DNA from 3 places in the Flavobacterium sp. 38-13 genome. Region 1 is predicted to be linked to each of the others. Evidence: riboswitches for the same ligand, from Rfam matches in the RefSeq annotation. Region 1 holds a riboswitch; each other region holds the start of a gene.
What was found. Region 1 has a riboswitch for S-adenosylmethionine ahead of BGO88_RS01245 (Na+/H+ antiporter NhaC family protein). Riboswitches for the same ligand answer to the same signal wherever they lie in the genome.

Region 1 (4,768 bases):
CTTCATATAAAATCTAAGGTGTAAAATCAAAAGATTAGGACTTTACACCTTAGAAGAAAGTATTGATTTAATTTGTCTTTTGCTTAAAAGCTTTTATTAAGTTAGCATTCCACCATCAACATTCATAACCTGTCCTGTAATATAGCCACTCATATCAGAAGCTAAGAAAAGACAAGCATTTGCGACATCTTCAGGTGTTCCGCCGCGTTTTAACGGAATAGCGTCTCTCCAGCCCTGAACAACATCTTCGTTTAGTTTTCCTGTCATTTCAGTTTCAATAAAACCTGGAGCAATTGCATTACAACGGATATTTCTTGAACCAAGCTCTAAAGCAACTGATTTTGTAAATCCGATAACTCCGGCTTTTGAAGCCGCATAGTTGGTTTGTCCGGCATTACCCTTCACTCCTACTACTGAACTCATGTTTATAATAGAACCTGCACGGTTTTTAAGCATAATTTTCTGAACAGCTTTTGTCATGTTGAAAACAGACTTCAGATTCACTTCAATTACTTTATCGAAATCTTCTTCTGAAATACGCATCAGCAGGTTATCTTTTGTAATTCCTGCATTGTTAATCAAAATATCAATAGTTCCAAAAGTTGCGATTACATCATCTACTAGTTTTTGCGCTTCATTAAAATCAGCAGCATTAGACTGATATCCTTTAGCTTTTACGCCAAGCGCTATCAATTCATCTTCCAAAACTTTAGCCGCTTCAGCAGATGAACTATAAGTGAATGCCACATTTGCACCGTGCTTTGCAAAAACTTCTGCAATTCCTCTACCAATTCCTCGGCTGGCACCTGTAATGATCGCTGTTTTTCCTTCTAGTAATTTCATTATAAAATATATTTAGTTTGTCTTTGTTGAGTGACAAATATAAGAATTCAATCGCAATACTGTAAGACAAGCCTTTAAACTTTCAGGAATTTATCTATCCTTTTGTTCCATGTTTTGCTATAAATCGCAATTAGCGTAAAAATCAGCAATATATAAACATACCATGCATTTGAAATCAGGTCAATCACATTCAATCGTCCCTTGGCAAAATTTAAAATCAGCAGTACTTGTGCCCCATACGGAAGAATTCCTTGCACTATACAGCAAAAAATATCGAGAATAGCTGCTGTTTTTTTAGGACTCAGTTCATATTCATCACTAATCTCTTTGGCAATGGCTCCGGTAATTACAATAGAAACAGTGTTATTGGCAATAGCCAGGTTGGTAACACTAACCAAAGTACCTATTCCCATTTGCGCTGATTTTTTGCTCTTAATTTTTGACTTTATCTTTTGCAGAACATAATCTATACCTCCCGCTTTTTCAACTAAAGCGGCCAGTCCACCCGTTAGCATTGATAATAGAAATATATCGGTCATACTTAAAAAGCCTTCATAGTTTTTCTGTAAAAAACTCAGTACAGTGAAATCATTTTGAAAAAAACCGATAATTCCTGCGACCAATATCCCAATCAATAAGGTTATAAAAACATTTAAGCCTGAAACTGCCAAACCGATTACAAGAATATAAGGTACTATTGTAATCAGTTCGTAGCTTTCTTTTTCAATAGTTACCGGACTTATTTCTGAATTAATTCCCAGATAGAAAAGTAATAGTATTGTGATAATAGATGCCGGTAACGCTATAAAGAGATTGACTTTAAATTTATCGCGCATTTCACATCCAAGCGATTGTGTGGCAGCAATTGTGGTATCTGATATAATAGCCAAGTTGTCTCCCAACATTGAACCGCCCAGTAACGATCCGGCAATTAAAGGCATGGAAGCACCGCTTTTGTCTGCCAGGCTAATGGCAATTGGTCCTAAGGCTACTATAGATCCGACAGAAGTTCCTGTGGCAGTTGATAAAAATGAGGCTATTAAAAAGATGCCTAATGGGAAATACTCCGTGTCTATTGTACTGATTCCTAAATTTACAACTGTATCTACAGCTCCCATTGCCTGGGTAACGACAGCAAAAGCTCCGGACAGCAGATAAATAAGGCACATTGTGATGATTTGATTATTTCCACAGCCTTTTATCAGCGTGTCAACTTTTGCCTCAATAGATTCTCTAAAAAGTAAAAAGGCTGTAATTATCCCAAAAGTTACTGCTATTGGAGACGGCAAAGCATAAAAGTCATTGAGTAGGATTCCGGCACCAAGGAATGTAAAAATAAAAACGAAAAAGGGCAATAAGGCTACAATAGAACCTTTAGTTTTAATAAGATGTTTCATCATCGATTGCTTAAAAATTAATAAAGCTCACGACGAAAAGCAAACCGAAAAAAGTGTGGAATGGCAACATTTTTTCCAAAGGATTTGGCTTATCGTTTTAGCACCTTGCTTGTTGTTGCAGGTTGCTATCTCTTTATGAGATTCGTGATAACGGATGCAAATATAGGTCTATTTTTAAATTATATTTACCTTAAGTGTGTTTTTTACAAATATTTAATAATCTTCCGCGCAATTAAATTATCTGTAAAAACAAAGCCTCTCTGTTATCAATTCAACAGAGAGGCTTTTTGGTTTGTTTTATTTGAATTAAACTTCCGGCATGACGACATAGCTGTTATCGTCTTTTACCTTCGGAAATTCTTTTTTTCTCCAACGTTCTTTCGCCGCTTCAATTTTTTCATTGCTGGAAGACACAAAATTCCAATAGATAAATCGCTCTTCAGGAAGCGGTTGGCCACCAAAAAGAATAATATGGGTATCTGGTTTGAGCGTCATGGAACAGGCATTGTCCAATTTTGACACTAACATATTTCCTTTTTCAACATGATTATCACAGGCCTGAACAGCGCCTTCAACGACACAGATTCCAATTTCCCCAAAAAGCTGTCCTTCTGTATGGAGAAGATATTCATCCTGGGTTTTGATTTCGACCATAAACAGATCAGAATGTACCGGAACCGGTGATTCCTTACCGTATCCTTTTCCTGCCACTAATGTAAATTCTGCCGTTTCGTCTTTCCATCGTGGCAGATCGTTCCTGTCAAAATGGTGAAATTCCGGCTCCATATCTTCTTTGTCTTTTGGCAGTGCTACCCATATTTGGTAACCATGCATCATATACTCTTTTCCGTGTCTTAATTCTTCGGGAGTTCTTTCGGTGTGGGTTACACCATTTCCGGCAATCATCCAGTTCACTGAACCAGGAGCTATTTTCTGTACAGTGCCAATACTATCCTTATGCATGACTTCGCCTTCGAGCAAGAAAGTCAATGTTGCCAATCCAATGTGCGGATGCTGGCCTACATCCATATAATGATCCGGTCCCATTTTTGTTGGCCCCATATGGTCAATAAAAATAAATGGCCCTACCATTCTTTTTTTACGGAAAGGTAATAGTCTGCCTACCAGAAAGTCCCCGATATCACGTGGCCTTTCTTCTATGATTAAGTCGATGTTTGACATATTTTGTTTTGTTTATTAAGGATAATTCTAAGGAATCTAATTTACTAAAATTATTTCAGTGCTTCCAAAATAGCTTCCCATTCTTCCAGTTTTTGTAAAAAACTTTTAGAAGCATTGGCACCACTTGGTGATGGTAAAATGGAATACTGCAAATCTTTTTTCCGACCTACATATTTATCATAGAAATTGGATGCATTTTTACTCGAAAAAAAGACATGTTTAATATTGGGATATTGCTTGTAAAAGCTTTCAAAATCATTGGCTTTTTCATTCTTTATATTGCTGTCCAGACTTCCTGTTCTTTCACAATAGGCCAGAACATCCCAAAGTGCAATATTGTTCTCTTCTAATAACTGTTTCTTTTCTATATAATCTTTTGGCAAGGGCCGGTTAAATAGCGTGAAAAGTAGCTTCCAGAAACTGTTCCCTTTATTACCGTAATATTCCTGTAATTCCAGCGATTTTTCTCCGGGCATAGTTCCTAAAATAAGGATTTTGGAGTTTTGATTAACTAATGGCGGAAAGGCTTGTTTCATTCTTTAAAATTATAAAAAAATCGTCATTAAATAAAAAAGCCTCGCAATATGCAAGGCTTTTTTTGTATCAATTGTATGGAGATTAACCCATAACTTCTTTTACTTTTTTACCGATTTCAGCAGGAGAATCAACAACGTGGATACCATTTTCTCTCATGATGCGTTTTTTAGCTTCAGCTGTATCGTCAGCTCCACCTACAATTGCACCAGCGTGCCCCATTGTTCTTCCTTTTGGAGCAGTTTCACCAGCGATGAATCCGATAACCGGTTTTCTGTTCCCGTCAGCTTTAATCCATTTAGCAGCATCGGCTTCTAATTGCCCACCGATTTCACCAATCATGATGATACATTCTGTTTCAGGATCGTTCATCAACAATTCAACAGCTTCTTTTGTAGTAGTTCCAATGATTGGGTCTCCTCCAATACCGATAGCCGTAGTGATTCCCATACCTTGTTTTACCACCTGATCTGCTGCTTCATAAGTAAGTGTTCCTGATTTGGAAACGATACCTACTTTTCCTTTTTTGAAAACGAAACCTGGCATGATACCAACTTTAGCTTCTTCCGGAGTAATTACACCCGGACAGTTTGGACCTACAAGGCGACAATCTTTATTTTGAATATAAGCGTAAGCCTTAACCATATCAGCAACCGGAATTCCTTCAGTAATTGTGATAATGACTTTGATTCCTGCATCTGCAGCTTCCATAATTGCGTCAGCCGCAAAAGCTGGCGGTACGAAAATGATTGTAGTATCTGCTCCAGCCTGATCAACAGCATCTTTAACAGTGTTGAAAACCGGACGGTCTA
Region 2 (4,768 bases), on a different contig from region 1:
AAAAATAAAAATATGAAAGCAATAAATGTATTAGGATACTCAAGAAATAATGAGCAATTCGTAGTGAAAACACAAAATTCTGATGTCAGAATAAGCAGGAATGAAAAATTTCCGGAACTGGAAGGTCCAAGCCCGTTCGAATATATCCTTGCAGGATTCGCAGGATGTGTCAATGCGGTGAGCCAGCAGGTAGCTGCAGAATTAGGCATCAACCTAAAGTCGTTACAGGTAGAAATAACCGGAGTTATAAGTCAGGAAGAAAGAGTAGGCTTCAGCAAAATCGAAATCGTGCTAAAGCCAACAACAGATACTTCGCTTCAGGTACTCCAGAAGTGGTTAAAATTAGTACAGCAAAAAAGTCCGGTTTATGACAACCTGGTCAATTCAACACCGGTCGAGCTGATTTTATACAAAGAATATAATTATGCAGCATAAGGCATAAATCGCATTTGTTTAGTTTGTTTTATTTGTTTGTTTGTTGAAAGACTGCTTTTGATTGCCAGTCAAAAGCAGTTCTTTTAATCAAAAATCTTCAGAACCATGTCAGTTAAAAAAATAAATATCATTCTCTTTGGAATAGAAGAGACAGGGAGTTCCCTCATAACTGAGGTGCTTTCCAATCAGGAATCACTTCTTGAAAATAACAATCTTGATTTGAGATTGCCCGTAATAACCAATTCCACCGTAGCCTTCTTTGAAAAACCAACAGTAAGAAATTCCTGGGAAGCCAATTTTATCCAATTTGCAGTTCCTTTCAAAATAGCAGATATAATTAATTTCGTTCAGGAAAACGAACTCGAAAATCTTATTGCTGTCGATACCTCAAATACAGAAGACATCCTTCCTGATTATTTCGACCTGCTCCAGAATGATTTTGATATCATTAGTGCTAATCCATTGGTGCAGGCATTTTCGGCAGATTTCAAAATGGCATTAAACAATAGTATTAAAAAAACGGAAAAAGATTTTGTCTTCGTAAACCCAAATGAGAAGCATCTTTCCCCAAAACTGCTTGAACAAATCCTAAAGATGGCGGCCAAACAAAATTTTAGGATAGCGGTATAATTTCTGCAAACTATTGCAAAAACCAAACATATTGCATTACTTTGCAGTGTTCTTAAAAATATTGATTGTTATCACGAAAGGCGGAGGGATTAGACCCGATGAAGCCTTAGCAACCCTTTAAGCTTTAAAGAAGGTGCTACATTCTACCATATTATTGGATAGATAACACACGAAAAATCTACTTTTTTTCTCCCTTTTCCTGACAACATATCGATACTTTTTTTCAACCATTCATGGCCTGGGATTGTTTTTTCTATGCCATCGATTTTTGAAAAATACATTAGGACTTTTAGATTCATCAGAATCTTGAATAATTTAATAATAGTAAAAAATGTCAGGCATACAAAAAGCTATCAAAGAAAGAATTCTCATCCTTGACGGAGCAATGGGAACCATGCTCCAGCGGTATAATTTTTCGGAAGAAGATTTCCGTGGTGAAAGATTCAAAGAATTTCCATATCCGCTGAAAGGGAATAACGACCTCCTTTCATTAACCCAGCCAAAAGCAATACAGGAAGTCCACCGTCAATATTTTGAAGCCGGAGCAGATATTGTAGAAACCAATACTTTTTCGGGAACGACTATAGGTATGGCTGACTATCATCTCGAAGAACTGGTTTATGAGCTAAACTTTGAATCGGCGAGACTGGCCAGAGAAATAGCAGATGAGTTTACGGCAAAAAATCTGGATAAACCACGTTTCGTGGCGGGTTCTATAGGACCCACTAACAGAACGGCAAGCATGTCTCCGGATGTAAATGACCCTGGTTTTCGTGCCGTGACCTTTGATGAATTGCGCATTGCCTATAAACAGCAGGTCGAAGCCCTGATTGATGGAGGTTCCGATATTCTGCTAGTAGAAACCATATTTGATACCCTGAATGCAAAAGCAGCGCTGTTTGCCATCGAAGAAGTCAAAGAAGAAAGAAATATAGATATTCCGGTCATGGTTTCCGGCACGATAACAGATGCTTCAGGAAGAACACTCTCCGGTCAGACTGTAGAAGCATTCCTGATTTCCATTTCTCACATTCCGCTATTGAGCGTAGGATTTAATTGTGCTTTAGGAGCAGACCAGTTAAAACCTTATTTACAACGACTTTCGCACAATACCACATTCAATGTTTCGGCACATCCCAATGCAGGTTTGCCCAATGCTTTTGGGCAATATGACCAGACACCGGAAGATATGCAGGTTTTGATCCGGGAATATCTCGAAGATAATCTCATTAACATAATTGGAGGATGTTGCGGAACAACCCCGGAACATATCCGCCTGATTGCAGAAGTAGCAAAAGAATATTCACCCAGAATTGTAGAACCGGTTTAGACTGTAGAAAAGAATAAGAAAATGGCAGATGTCGATTGTAAAAAATACTTAAGATTATCAGGTCTTGAACCTTTAATCATAACACCCGAAAGCATTTTTGTAAACGTAGGAGAACGTACGAATGTTACCGGTTCCCGAAAATTTTTACGCCTGATAAAAGAAGAAAAATACGAAGAAGCACTGGATATTGCCAGGGCTCAGGTAGAAGGAGGCGCGCAGATTATTGACATTAATATGGATGAGGGAATGCTTGACGGTGTTCGCGCCATGACAATTTTCCTGAATCTGATCGCTTCTGAACCAGATATTTCCCGCGTTCCGGTAATGATTGACAGTTCAAAATGGGAAATTATCGAAGCAGGACTAAAAGTAGCCCAGGGGAAAAGTGTTGTCAACTCTATCAGTCTAAAAGAAGGAGAAGAGAATTTTATCCGCCAGGCAAAACTGATAAAAAAATATGGTGCAGCAGTCATTGTTATGGCTTTTGACGAGATAGGACAGGCAGATACCTATGAAAGAAGGATAGAAATCTGTAAGCGTTCGTATGATGTTTTGGTAAACAAGGTAGATTTTCCGGCAGAAGACATCATTTTTGACCCGAATATTTTTCCCGTTGCAACCGGAATGGAAGAACACCGCCGGAATGCAGTAGATTTCTTCAGGGCTACCAAATGGATTAAGGAAAATCTTCCCTATGCAAGTGTCAGCGGTGGTGTGAGCAATGTTTCATTCTCATTCCGCGGTAACGACAGGGTACGTGAAGCAATGCATTCGGCGTTTTTGTACCATGCTGTCAATCACGGTATGACTATGGGAATCGTAAATCCGGAAATGTTGGAAATCTATGATCAGATTCCCAAAGATTTGCTGGAATATGTTGAAGATGTCTTGCTTGACAGGAGAGATGATGCCACAGAAAGACTTTTGGCATTTGCAGAAAATATAAAAGGAGATACAAAAGAAGTTTCAGAAAAGCAGTCACAGGAATGGCGTTCGCTTCCACTTCAGGAAAGATTGACACACGCTTTGGTGAGAGGAGTTGATGAATTTATTGATGCTGATATTGAAGAAGCCAGACAATTGGCTACAAAGCCTATTGAAGTCATAGAAATCAATTTAATGACAGGAATGAATGTAGTAGGAGATTTATTCGGAAGCGGGAAAATGTTTTTGCCGCAAGTAGTAAAATCAGCACGTGTCATGAAAAAGGCGGTTGCTTATCTGTTGCCGTATATTGAAGCAGAAAAAGACGGAAGTTCCAGTTCAGCCGGAAAGGTTTTGATGGCAACCGTAAAAGGTGATGTTCATGACATAGGGAAAAACATAGTGGCGGTGGTTTTGGCTTGTAATAACTATGAAATCATTGACCTTGGTGTCATGGTACCGCCCGAGAAAATTATTCAGACAGCCATTGAGGAAAAAGTCGATATAATAGGACTAAGCGGATTAATCACACCTTCTCTGGATGAAATGGTTTATCTGGCAAAACAGATGGACAGGCAGAATGTCAAAATTCCTATAATGATTGGTGGAGCAACCACTTCAAGAGCCCATACAGCCGTAAAGATTGCTCCGGAATATAGGGAAACAGTCGTTCATGTCAACGATGCTTCGCGAGCTGTTACTGTAGCCGGAAATCTCATAAATAAGAACACCAATCAGGAATATTTCAAGAGCCTGCGTATGGAATATGATGAGCTTCGCGAAGGTTACCTAAGTCGAAGCCGTGATAAAAACTTCTTAAGCATAGACGAAGCCAGAAAAAATAAGCTGCAATTGGACTGGACTAATTTCACTCCGGTAAAACCAAACACAATAGGAACAAAAGTCATCGATGTAAAATTAGGAGAATTGGTCGATTATATCGATTGGACACCTTTTTTCAGAACATGGGACCTGCATGGAAAATTTCCGGAAATACTAAAAGATGAGATTGTTGGCGAACAAGCCAAAGTGTTGTTTGCGGATGCTCAGGAAATGTTGCGCCAGATTATACAGGAAAACTGGTTAGAATCAAAAGGTGTGTATGGAATATTTCCTGCCAACCAAATCAATGATGATGATATTGAATTACGGGATGAAAATGGAAAACTTCTGCAAACTTTCCTGACTTTAAGACAGCAGTCTGCAAAAACAAAAGGAGCACCCAATATTGCCCTGTCTGATTTTATAGCGCCAAAAGATTCCGGAATTACAGATTATATGGGAGCATTTTGTGTAACGACAGGTTTTGGAGTAGATGAAAAAGCAGCGGAATTCGAAAAAAATCTGGATGATTATAATTCCATTATGGTCAAAGCATTAGGTGACCGATTTGCAGAAGCCTTTGCCGAATACTTACATGAAAAAATAAGGAAAGAAATCTGGGGATAT
Region 3 (4,768 bases), on a different contig from region 1:
TCAGCATATTCATAACTATAACCCGGGTTGTTATATATGAAATATCCCAGCGAAGTATTAATGATATCAACACCAAGGCTGTCTGCCATTTCAGCAGCTTCAACCCAATACGATTCCTCAACCGGATTTTCATCCGAAATATCTTCTGTTATAAAAAGATAATAGGAAGCATCCGGCCCGGTTCCAACTAATTGATTTTCAACATAACCGCCCATAGTCGCAAGTACTAAGGTACCGTGTGTTCCACCTGTATAAAAATTCGTATTTCTGTTTACAAAATCGTAACCACCTAAAATTTTATTATTGGTAATAAGTCGTTGGAAAGGTTGGGCAGTATTTACATTGGGAAAACCGGCATCCATAACAGCGATTATTTTTCCGTTTCCGGTAAAATCCTGCTGGTGTAGCTGATTGCCTTTTAGCATCTGAATCTGGTTGGCCGATGTTCCATATCCGAAACTTACCTGAGTTTCTAAATTTTTATTCCCATTTGCCAATTGCGACTGACGCATGGCACGGCCCGCAGTATTCAAAGTTGGATTGGCAAACTGGATATGGTCGACAAAAGTGAGGATTTCGAGGTTTTGAATGGCTTCTACCGTACCCCTGATATGCAATGCATTCATCCATTTTGATTTGGCCTTGACTGTAATTCCTGCCGAAGCCGTCACCTGATTAATATACGATACGGAAATAGGGACATCCTTTTCGTCTAATGCAATATTCTGTCTTGTTCTTCTGTCAAGTGCCCGCTGCGAAAGCATCTCCAGCGGGTTTGCCATGTAGTGGGCGGCATCGGGCTTATCTGTAAAATAAACCCAGGCATCTTCCTGAGCCACAACCCAGAAACCTGACAACAAGACTATTAAAAAAGTAATTTTTTTCATAAGTTATTGAATTGGCTGTCCAAACTTAAACAAATTACCGCTATCGTCAATAATATAAAATTCCCGCATTCCCCAAGGCTGGTTTTTAAGTGCTATCTTATCTCCAAGAATTTTTTTATACCGTTCAAAAACAGCTTCAATATCATTTACCCGAATGTAGCAGCTTGAATTTTCCGGAACTATTTTTTCATTGCATTTCCAAAGGTGTATTTCATTATCATCCCATAAAAAAATTAAAAGGTCTTCATATTCACCAACTAATTTACCGCCTAAAATTTCCTGATAAAATTGTTTGGATTTTTCAAAGTCTAAAGAAGGTAGCTGGGGAATAATTTGGGTTATTTTTGAATTCAAACCAATATTTTTTAGATATGAATGTCAAATTTACGAAAATGAAATTTTATAAAACACTTTAAAGCTGACTATTTAAAGCCTTTTACATCTAATTCAACACATTGAAAATCAATTAAATATAAAATATTTTATTTTTTATTAGGTTTTTAAAAAATTTATACTCTAAATTTGCAACCAAGTTCTTTAAAAGATTATTCTTATCCAGAAAGACCGAGGGAATTGACCCTATGACGTCTTGGCAACCTGTCCTTTTGAGGATAAGGTGCCACATTCAACCCTTGCTTTGGCAGGGAAAGATAAGCTTAGAAAATAGTACATAATAACTCGAGATATTATTTGCTCTTCTGACTTATCGGAGGAGCATTTTTATTTTATGCCCTTTCCGATATCTGGTTTCGAATATTTTTTTAAAAGCGAAAAAATATTAAATCTTAAAAACGAATCAAGATGAAAGAGCAAACTCAAATTTTAAACTACATTCCGGTTGATAAACTAACAGGTTCCATTTCGGTACCAATTTACCAGACTTCTACTTTTGTTCAGGATGCTCCAGGCGTTCACAAAGGTTTCGACTATGCCAGAAGCAATAATCCTACACGAAAAGTTCTTGAAGACCTGATAGCCAAACTGGAGAACGGAGCCAACGGTTATGCTTTTTCCAGCGGATTAGCTGCGATAGATGCAGTAGTGAAATTACTATCGGCCGGAGACGAAATCATAGCCGTAGACGATATTTACGGAGGTGCTTTCCGCCTATTTACCCATGTGTATGAAAAATTCGGGATACAGGTAACGTATGTTGATGCAACCGATGCAAAGAACGTTGCTGATGCCATCAGTGACAAGACTGCCCTGATATGGATTGAATCTCCGACCAATCCAACATTAAAGATTTCAGATTTGCGTGCCATTGGAAAAATTGCAAAAGAAAACAACATCCTGTTCTGCGTAGACAATACCTTTGCCTCTCCTATCGCTCAAAAACCAATTGATTTTGGTGCCGACTTAATTGTTCACAGTGCTACAAAATATATTTCAGGGCACAGTGACCTAATAGCCGGTCTGGTCATTACTGCTACGGAAGAATTAGGCGCTAAAATTAAATTCATCCAAAATGCTTCCGGTGCTATTTTAGGGCCGTTTGACAGCTGGCTGGTTATTCGCGGTATTGAAACCCTTAATTTAAGAATCAGGCAGCATGCTGAAAATGCACAAAAAATTGCCGAATTCCTGACTACTGAAAAACTGGTCCGTAATGTTTATTATCCGGGCTTGAAAACCCACCGCAATCATGAAATTGCCAAAAGTCAGCAGAAATATTTTGGAGGTGTTGTGACTTTTGATTTGGTTATTGACGATAAGGAACTGGCTTCAAGAATTGTATCGGGAACGAAATTATTCCAATTGGCTGAAAGTCTGGGTGGTGTGAAAAGCCTGTGTTGCCTTCCATGTGAAATGACCCATAAATCAATTCCTGCTGAAAAAAGATACCAGTCTGGCGTGACGGACAGCCTAATCCGACTTTCTGTAGGTTTGGAAGATGCCGATGATTTAATTGCCGACATAAAACAGGCATTGGAAAATGCTGTGAAGGAAAATGCTACTGTTGAATTCCATAAAAATTAATTGCACAAACAATGTCAAGAAAAAAATTAAATATAGGATTATTTGGATTCGGATGTGTGGGTTTCGGATTGTATGAAGTTTTGCAGAAAACACCGGGGTTAAAAGCAGACATTAGAAAAATCTGTGTCAAGGATAAAAACAAACCACGCGAAATCGGGGCTGAGAACTTTACTTTCGACAGAAATGATATTTTCAATGACCCGGAAATCAACGTTATCGTTGAACTTATTGATGATGCAGACGCGGCTTATGAAATCGTTACAACCGCTTTAAAAAGTGGAAAGGCAGTAGTTTCTGCCAACAAAAAAATGATTGCAGAGCATTTTGAAGAATTATTGGAATTGCAACGAAAACACAAGGTACCCTTACTTTATGAAGCTGCCTGTTGTGCCAGCATGCCTATTATCAGGAATCTGGAAGAATATTATGATAATGACCTTTTAGAGTCTATTCAAGGCATCGTGAACGGTTCAACCAATTACATACTGACCAAAACTTTTAAGGAAAATCTGTCTTATGAAGAAGCTTTAAAAGAAGCCCAGGAAAAAGGATTTGCAGAAAGCAACCCTATTTTAGATACCGGCGGTTTTGATGCCAAATACAAACTGTTGATTCTTTTGGCTCATTCTTTCGGATATATTGCCAGACCTGAAAATCTCCTGAATATCGGGATTGATAATATTGGCGGCTTGGAATTGAAATATGCCCGTGAAAAAGGATTAAAAATCAAATTAGTTGCGCAGGCTTTTAAAAATACGGACGGAAACATTACTGCTTTCGTTATTCCGAAATTTGTGGATTCTGCAGACCGTCTGTTTAATGTTGATGATGTTTTTAATGGTGTGATTACTAAAACCAGTTTTGCAGACGAACAGTTTTTTGTGGGCAAAGGTGCCGGAGCACATCCAACGGCTTCGGCCGTATTGAGTGACATTTCTGCCTTGAGTTATGATTACCAGTACGAATATAAAAAAATTGCGCAGCAGGAAGATTACAGCCTGTCTGACGACGTTAATCTGAAAGTTTTCCTAAGGCACCAGATAGAAGATGCGGTTACTTTAAAGAAACATTTTTCTGCTATAGACGAATCCTATCTGAATCATGAATCCGGTTATATTACAGGTACTATTTCTTTGGAAAAACTAAGAAATATCCATTTTGATGAGAGTATCGACAAGTCTTTTGTGCTGTTGGATATTGCTTAATTGCTGTTTAGTTTTGTTCGTTATATATTTTGTTCAAAAAAACCCGACAAGTGATTGTCGGGTTTTTATTTTTATGATAGGTTATAACTTTTTATAATAATCGAAAAGTTTACGCTAAAAAACTTAGCAACTTTGTCCCTCAGAACCTTAACGCCTCATTAATCAACTTCGTATTTTAGAACGCGGATGAACACCGATTAAAATAATTACGCGGATTTTGGGAAATCTGAACGAAATGGAAGCAATTCCAAAAAGCCTGTTTTGAATGATTTCTCTTTTGCATCCAAAAGCACGAGACTTAGCACCTTAGGAGCTTAGTACCTCAGAAACTTAGGCTATTACCCCAGAACCTATCAGTTCTTCTCCTAAATGCCAGGAAACAAATTGTCCTTCTGTAATGGCTGACTGGGCTTCTTCAAAAGCAACATACAGTCCGTTTTCAAACTGATGCAATGTGGCTTTTTGCAATGGCTGTCTGTAACGGATTCTCGCCATTACTTCCATTGTTTCGCCGTCTTTCAATGCCAAATCTTCCCGTATCCAATGCACTTCTGAACGCTCTACAAAAAGTGCCTTTTTATAAAGACCCGGATGGTGATTTCCTTGTCCAGTGTAGATGATGTTATTTTCCACATCGGTTTCAATAATGAAAAGAGGCTCTACAGTTCCGCCTACATTCAGTCCTTTACGTTGCCC

Region 2: another riboswitch for S-adenosylmethionine. It lies ahead of BGO88_RS10790 (homocysteine S-methyltransferase family protein); the one in region 1 lies ahead of BGO88_RS01245 (Na+/H+ antiporter NhaC family protein).
Region 3: another riboswitch for S-adenosylmethionine. It lies ahead of BGO88_RS04620 (trans-sulfuration enzyme family protein); the one in region 1 lies ahead of BGO88_RS01245 (Na+/H+ antiporter NhaC family protein).

The regions. Positions count from the first base shown of each region.
Region 1 is NZ_MKVG01000004.1:47,296-52,063, reverse strand. It holds gene fabG (3-oxoacyl-[acyl-carrier-protein] reductase) at 97-843, opposite strand; gene BGO88_RS01245 (Na+/H+ antiporter NhaC family protein) at 918-2,243, opposite strand; SAM-I-IV-variant riboswitch at 2,300-2,396, opposite strand; gene BGO88_RS01240 (pirin family protein) at 2,547-3,422, opposite strand; gene BGO88_RS01235 (DNA-deoxyinosine glycosylase) at 3,473-3,958, opposite strand; gene sucD (succinate--CoA ligase subunit alpha) at 4,041-4,768, opposite strand, start outside.
Region 2 is NZ_MKVG01000016.1:49,090-53,857, reverse strand. It holds gene BGO88_RS10800 (OsmC family protein) at 13-435, shown strand; gene BGO88_RS10795 (hypothetical protein) at 541-1,065, shown strand; SAM riboswitch class I at 1,131-1,234, shown strand; gene BGO88_RS10790 (homocysteine S-methyltransferase family protein) at 1,397-2,395, shown strand; gene metH (methionine synthase) at 2,417-4,768, shown strand, end outside.
Region 3 is NZ_MKVG01000007.1:365,322-370,089, forward strand. It holds gene BGO88_RS04610 (S8 family serine peptidase) at 1-887, opposite strand, end outside; gene BGO88_RS04615 (bleomycin resistance protein) at 891-1,241, opposite strand; SAM riboswitch class I at 1,436-1,544, shown strand; gene BGO88_RS04620 (trans-sulfuration enzyme family protein) at 1,689-2,867, shown strand; gene BGO88_RS04625 (homoserine dehydrogenase) at 2,879-4,072, shown strand; gene mnmA (tRNA 2-thiouridine(34) synthase MnmA) at 4,403-4,768, opposite strand, start outside.